3 regions of the Sphingomonas limnosediminicola genome follow, and region 1 is predicted to be linked to each of the others. Evidence: predicted binding sites of a transcription regulator. Region 1 holds the regulator's gene; each other region holds the start of a gene.
What was found. Region 1 encodes LexA, which represses DNA repair genes until DNA is damaged. Its sites were predicted from a motif close to GTTCCNCNCTTGTTCT; they were not measured.
Positions count from the first base shown of each region.

Region 2: recA (recombinase RecA) is a predicted target of LexA. The motif match lies at 1,268-1,283, and genes of this name have one in related genera.
Region 3: ABD704_RS06345 (DUF6771 family protein) is a predicted target of LexA. The motif match lies at 926-941, and genes of this name have one in related genera.

Region 1 covers NZ_BAABBM010000001.1:502,874-505,135, forward strand. The annotation lists gene ABD704_RS02525 (peptidylprolyl isomerase) at 1-679, shown strand, start outside; gene lexA (transcriptional repressor LexA) at 753-1,403, shown strand; gene ABD704_RS02535 (VOC family protein) at 1,405-1,773, shown strand; gene gltX (glutamate--tRNA ligase) at 2,133-2,262, shown strand, end outside.
Region 2 covers NZ_BAABBM010000001.1:154,718-156,979, reverse strand. The annotation lists gene ABD704_RS00745 (multidrug effflux MFS transporter) at 1-88, shown strand, start outside; gene recA (recombinase RecA) at 92-1,171, opposite strand; gene ABD704_RS00735 (hypothetical protein) at 1,464-1,742, opposite strand; gene ABD704_RS00730 (metal-dependent hydrolase family protein) at 1,982-2,262, opposite strand, start outside.
Region 3 covers NZ_BAABBM010000001.1:1,246,569-1,248,830, forward strand. The annotation lists gene ABD704_RS06340 (helicase HerA domain-containing protein) at 1-694, shown strand, start outside; gene ABD704_RS06345 (DUF6771 family protein) at 734-916, opposite strand; tRNA gene ABD704_RS06350 (tRNA-Ala) at 1,650-1,725, opposite strand; gene ABD704_RS06355 (DUF2171 domain-containing protein) at 1,951-2,262, shown strand, end outside.

The sequences.
Region 1 (2,262 bases):
TCCGCTCATCGTGGCAAACGGAAGCTCACTCGCAGACCCGAGGTTCAAAATCGCTCCGGAACTCGCCCCCGCCGTCAAGACCGGGTTCGAGATCGCGCCTAATGACCCGCCGGAGATCGTGAGCCTTGGCGACAAGGGCTATGCTGTCGTCTCGCCGGGACAGGTCGTCGCAGCGGCCCCCGCCCCGCTAGCCAGCATCCGCGACCGCGTGGCTGCCGACTGGCTCGACCAGCAGGCATTCAAGCGCGCCAAGATCGCTGCCGATGGCATTGCGGCCAAGGCGGCGTCAGGCGCTTCGCTAGCCGACGCAATAAAGCAGGCCGGCGTGGCCCTTCCCGCCGCTCGTCCCGTCGCCGCGCGGCGCATCCAGATCGCGACCGCGCAGGGACAGGTGCCGCCGGCGCTCAAGATGCTGTTCACCTTTGGCCAGGGGAAAGCCAAAGCGCTTCCCGACCCGCAGGGCCGCGGCTTCTACATCGTGAAGGTGACGAAGATCGTACCCGGCAACGCGACTTTGCAGCCCGGCTTGATTAGTCAGATGCAGCGTGAGCTTCGCGAGGAGCTCTCGGAAGATTACGCGCGGCAATTCGTCGCGGCGATCAAGGCCGAGCTTAAGGCCAAAAAGAACGACAGTGCGATCCAGACGATGAAGACGCGGCTGCTCACCAGCGGAAACTGATCGGGGCACTTGACCGGCATCCGTTTGTTGCCTACACGTTCCCCGTTCGTTCTATTCGGGGGAGTGACCACCGATGCTAACCGCCAAGCAGCATGAATTGCTGTTGTTCATCGATGGCCGTCTGAAGGAGAGCGGGATCTCTCCGAGCTTTGATGAGATGCGCGAGGCGCTAGACTTGAAGTCGAAGTCCGGCGTGCATCGTTTGATTTCGGCGCTGGAGGAGCGCGGGTTCATTCGGCGGCTGCCCAATCGGGCCAGAGCGCTCGAGGTGATGAAGCTTCCCGAGACACGGCCCTCTGCAACCGTAACCCCGATCCGGCCTGTGGTCAGCGCACCCGCCAACGACGTTCAGGAAATTCCACTCCACGGCCGCATCGCTGCCGGCACGCCGATCGAGGCGCTGCAGGGGACGGAGAACTTCTCCGTGCCGTCGGCGTTACTTGGGCCAGGCGAGCATTATGCGCTTGAAGTGTCGGGCGATTCGATGGTCGACGAAGGCATCCTCGACGGTGACTTCGCGCTCATCCGCAAGGTCGACACGGCGCGAGACGGTGAGATCGTCGTCGCACTGATCGACAATGAGGAAGCAACGCTGAAGACGTTCCGCCGCGAGGGCAGCATGATTCGCCTCGATCCGGCCAACCGACAATACGAGGCGCAGCGCTACGATCCGCGCCGGGTCCAGATTCAGGGACGTCTCGCAGGCCTGATTCGCCGCTACTGACATGGGCGACGCGCGCATCGATTACGTGGAATTGCCGAGCGCCACTGCGCACGAGTTGACGAGGGCATTCTATTCGAAGGCGTTCGGGTGGACGTTTGCCGACTATGGCCCGACCTACTCAGCAACGACCAACGGCACGACCGATGTCGGTTTGCAGGGCGATCCGGAAGAGGCGCTGTCAGCCATCCTACCGGTGATCCAAGTCGATAACCTCGAGGCCGCGTTCGACGCAGTTTCGAAAGCGGGCGGGACGATTGCCAAGCCGATCTTCAGCTTCCCGGGCGGCCGTCGTTTCCACTTCATTGACCCGTCGGGGAGCGAGCTGGCTGTCTGGAGCGAAAGCCCTTCCCTGACACGATCAAGGCCCTGAGGCTCGACAGCCTGAGTGATGGTCAACGGGCCTAGCGGCTCGTCCGGCTCGACCCGTCAGAATCGTGAAGCCAACGAGTGCCGCGGCGGCGCTAACGCAGAAGGCGTGCCATTCAATCGATGAGTCAAACGCGAACTAAACGGCGATCCCGCACCCGAACCCGACAACGATCCACGGCGGAAGCTGGGCGCGCTCCTTCGAACAGCTTTTCCAGCTCCTCGTTCCACTCGGCAAAACGCGCTTCCAGAGCTTCCGAGCATGCTGTGGCAGAGGCGCACCCGCTATGTTAGGGGCGCTCGTCCGTTGCATTGCAGCATAGAGAGAAGAGGATTGCGCGCCTGAGCGCAAGCGAGAAAGATTTGAGCAGCAATTCCCGTCCCATCGTTACCCGTTTTGCCCCCTCGCCCACTGGCTTCCTTCATATCGGCGGGGCGCGGACGGCCTTGTTCAACTGGCTGTTCGCCCGCCATCACGGCGGCAAGTTCCTCC
Region 2 (2,262 bases), 350 kb from region 1:
CCTCATCCTGCTGACGGAACCAAAGCGGCTCTTCGCACGGATCGAGTCCCGCGAAGAGCCGCCCTGCGTGCCCGAGGATTTCGGCTAAAGCTTATTCGGCAGCGTCGCCTTCGTCGCTCGGACCGACCATCAGCGCTTCGCCGACTTCTTCAGTCTTGCCGCGAATGGCATTCTCGATCCGCTGCGCGACGTCGGGATTTTCCTTGAGATAGGTCTTGGCGTTCTCGCGGCCCTGACCAATCCGGATTGAATCATAGCTGAACCAGGCGCCCGACTTCTCGACCAGTCCGGCCTTGACGCCGAGGTCGAGGATTTCGCCGACCTTCGACACGCCCTCGCCGTACATGATATCGAATTCGACCTGCTTGAACGGCGGCGCGACCTTATTCTTCACGACCTTCACGCGCGTCGTGTTGCCGATGATATCGTCGCGGTCCTTGATCTGGCCCGTGCGGCGGATGTCGAGACGGACAGACGCGTAGAATTTGAGCGCGTTACCGCCCGTCGTCGTTTCCGGATTGCCGTACATGACACCGATCTTCATCCGTACCTGATTGATGAAGATAACCATGCATTGCGAACGGCTGATCGAGCCGGTCAGCTTGCGCAGCGCCTGGCTCATCAGGCGTGCCTGAAGGCCGACGTGGCTGTCGCCCATCTCGCCTTCGATCTCGGCACGCGGCACCAGCGCCGCGACCGAGTCCACCACCAGCACGTCGATCGCGTTCGACCGCACGAGCGTGTCGACGATCTCGAGCGCCTGCTCGCCGGTATCCGGCTGCGACACGATCAGCTCGTCGATGTCGACGCCGAGCTTCTTGGCATAGGCCGGGTCGAGCGCATGCTCGGCATCCACGAAGGCCGCCGTTCCGCCGCCGCGCTGCGCTTCGGCAATCGCGTGCAGGGCCAGCGTCGTCTTGCCCGAGCTTTCGGGTCCGTAAATCTCAATGACACGTCCGCGCGGAAGACCGCCGACGCCAAGCGCGATGTCGAGACCGAGACTTCCGGTCGAGATCGTCTCGACCTCCATTTTCTCCCGGCTGCCGAGCTTCATTGCCGAGCCCTTGCCGAACGCGCGATCAATCTGGGCGAGCGCCGCTTCGAGCGCCTTCTGCCGATCCATACTGGGGGATTCCATTGTGTTACCGATGACTTTCAATTGTGCCGCCATGTCCGCTGACTCCCTCATCAATGCAAGCGCTCAAATGAGCATTTCAAGCGGCCGAGCCTCCGCGTCGATGGGTTTGCGTATCGCATTTGTTCCACCAGAACAAGAGAGGAACATGGCTTGCGGTCATTAAGGTCACGGTGAGCGGCACTTTTCCTGTGACTTTAGAGCCGCGGAATGCGCGGCGCGCTCATGGCTTTGGCCTTGTCGAGCATGCGCTGCAGCTCCTCGTCGTAGACGCGCTCCGCTTCTTCTTCGCGCCGCCTTTTCTCCGCTCATTGCTCGTCCGAAGCCTTCAATTCCATCTTGAAGACGTGACGGCGTAGCGCGCCTTGGCGGTACCAGTCGATGTTGCGGTTGCGGTTGCCGAGCAAGGCGATCTCGAGACGGTCGCTGCGGCGATGCTCGACGCGGACCAGCCGTCCCTTGCGTACACCGGGACGAGCGCCCCGTTGAGCGCGCGATCGAGCGAATCTTCGCGCAGCCGCCCTAGATCTTTCTCAAAGGCCTTGTCCCAGGCGAAGCTTTCCGCGCCCTCGACCGTGAGCAGGCGATAGGCCGTGCTGGGGGTCATGCCGACCACGCGCGCCGAGGCAGCAACGGAGCCGGTGCGCTGAAGGCAAGCGATAAAGTCGCGCTGGGTCTGCTCCGACCAGCCGCCGCGACGGTTGCGCCAGCGCGGGACGGGCGCGAAGTCGATCGGCTCCGGCGGGGGTGCTCAGGCACTCCCGCCCTTTTTTTAGGGGCCAGTGAATTGACGGTGCATCCCTTAGCTGTCGCTTGCACGCGCACTGCGGGAGGCCAGCCCCGGTACTAGTGAATCAACTTCCCTGCCTTCACGACGCCGTCGACCTTTTCGAGCAGGCGGATGTCGGTGAGCGGGTCGCCGCGGACAGCAATGAGGTCGCCGTACGCCCCAGGCACAAGCGATCCCAACTGTCCTTCCTTGTCGAGCGCCCGCGCCGCTTCCGTCGTCGCGGCCTGAATGGCCTGCATCGGCGTCATGCCGTAGCGGACCATGTAGGCGAACTGCCGTCCGCCGAGGCCGTAGGGATAGACGGCGGCGTCGGTGCCAAAGGTCAGCTTGGCGCCTG
Region 3 (2,262 bases), 740 kb from region 1:
CTCCAGCGCGGCCTCACACGCACTCACTCCTCTACCCGCTACATCCGCCGGAGATGTGCAGGCACTGCTCCACGCTGACTGGGTCCGGGAAGATACAAAACGAACCGCGCCCGACCCGATACCTGTCGATGCAGACGCCCTGCTGGACCAGATCACTTCACACGGCACCGACGTCGTCGTCGATCAGCCACCGGCCGGGGCGCCTCACCCCTCGCCAGAGGATGAGATCGAACCAGCCCTGAGCGAAATCTTCGCCGAGATGGCAGCGGAAGATGGGAGCAGCTTCCAACCAGCTGCCGCGCTTTACCAGGATTTCTCCGTCCGTTGCCGAATGCGGCGCCTTTCGTCCAAGCACATCGATCTTCCGGCCTTCCGCCGGCGATTCGCCATGGCCCTCGCGGGCATCTTCAATCCTAATGATGAACGCCGCAAAGAGGTGCTACGCGTCGCTGCAGGAATAAGCGATGATCTACTCGGTCCATTCCTGCTCCTTGCGACCGCGGCCCAGGACGGCGCCCCCTGCCCTGACGACGAGAGCCTGGCGCGCGTCTACGGAACGACTTCTCCCGGACGAATCCGCCGCCTCATCGACCATCTGGAAAAGATGGGGTTGATCGTCGTTCGGACGGACTTCGGTGGCAGGAAATCGATCGGCATCCCGGATCTCGGCGTTAGCACGGCGTCAGCTAGCTGATCGCTCGCCGCCGGTCACCTCTGCAAGGCGCCCTTCTGTTCAAAGCGGCAATGGAAGCTGGTTGCGATCCTTGATCACGGCCGGCTCGTCCAGCTTGTCGACAATCGTAGCAGCAAGAACGTCAGCCGCCCGCTCCCGAAGACGAGCGTCAGGCACAGCCAGCCCCAGCCGAACCCAGGCAGGCGCGTTCAGCAGAATCGAGGAGAGTCTTGCGCGATCCATGCGAATGAGAGAACATATAGTGAACAGTGATGCAAGCCTGCTGAACGCAATCAAAGGTTGAGACCCCCACGGTCGGGAAGCAAGGCATCGTCGCCCAGCGACCGGTAGTGTGCTTTCCACAACCGCGATCAGCTCTCTCTTGAAGTTGGGCAGTTCATCCAATTGCTGGATCATCAACCGATTGGGGATCAGTTAAAGCCGAACGGCACGCACATGCTCGAACGCGGCTGTCGCGGACATACCGGCTTGCACCAACTCCCGATGCCATGGCCGGCGACCGACTCTTACCAGCATGGCAATGGACGAGAAGCCGCTCGTGCGGGCGCAGATCACGCATATGCGCAAGAGCCTCGCGCAGTTGCTCTTCTGTGGGCGCCACGAACCCTTCGACGTCCGCCTCCACTTCATGAAGCGCAGAACGAGGTGGTGTGGCCCGAAGCTCTTCAGCGAAAATTGGAGGTCATCGCCAACCAAGCTTAGAGCTCGGCTGGGCCATTCTTGCTCCAGCTACGCGAGCGCCTCTTGCGCTGTGATGAACGCAACTCCACCCTGTTCACTCCTAACGCACATGCGTCCGCGCCGCGGCGCCTGGCCACCCTATTTTGATGCCCCTGCAACTAGCCGTCACCACTGCCCCAAGATTGCGATACCAGTGCGATACCAAATTGGGCGAATCAGGCGCTCGGCAACAGAGCGCTGCTAGGCTAAGCCGTTAATTTTCCTATGAGATGGCTGGTGGAGCTGAGGGGAATCGAACCCCTGACCTCTGCAGTGCGATTGCAGCGCTCTCCCATCTGAGCTACAGCCCCGCGCCTCCAGCCAGGCCGGTGCGCCCGATGGGTTCGGGCGCCGGGGAGCGGCTCCCCTAGCCGCTTGTTTCGGCCCTTGCAATCGCCTGTCCCATCAGACCTTCGGCCTGCCGTTTTGCGCCGCTTTGTAGCCGTTACGATAGGAACGGCAGTTCGGGCACGTTCGTTTTTCTCCCAGTTTCCGCCGGCACGTTGCCGGCCCTTTGACGTCGGGAGAATCTGAAGATGGCATATGACCGCTATGATCCGCGCGATACGCGGCGCGACGAGCGTGCGCGATGGCGCGACGATAACCCTTCGGACGAACGCGGCTGGGGCCGCGGCGGACGCGACGAGCGCGGCTTTTTCGAGCGCGCCGGCGACGAAATCGCCTCTTGGTTCGGCGACGATGATGCCGAACGCCGTCGCGATCGCGACGACCCCCGCGGGCCCGACCGTTCCTGGAGCCTTCGTGACCGCGGCCAGGACTTGCGGGACCGTGAGCGCGAGCGGATGAGCGACCGCGACAACCGCGATTTCGGCCGCAGCCGGTCTTTC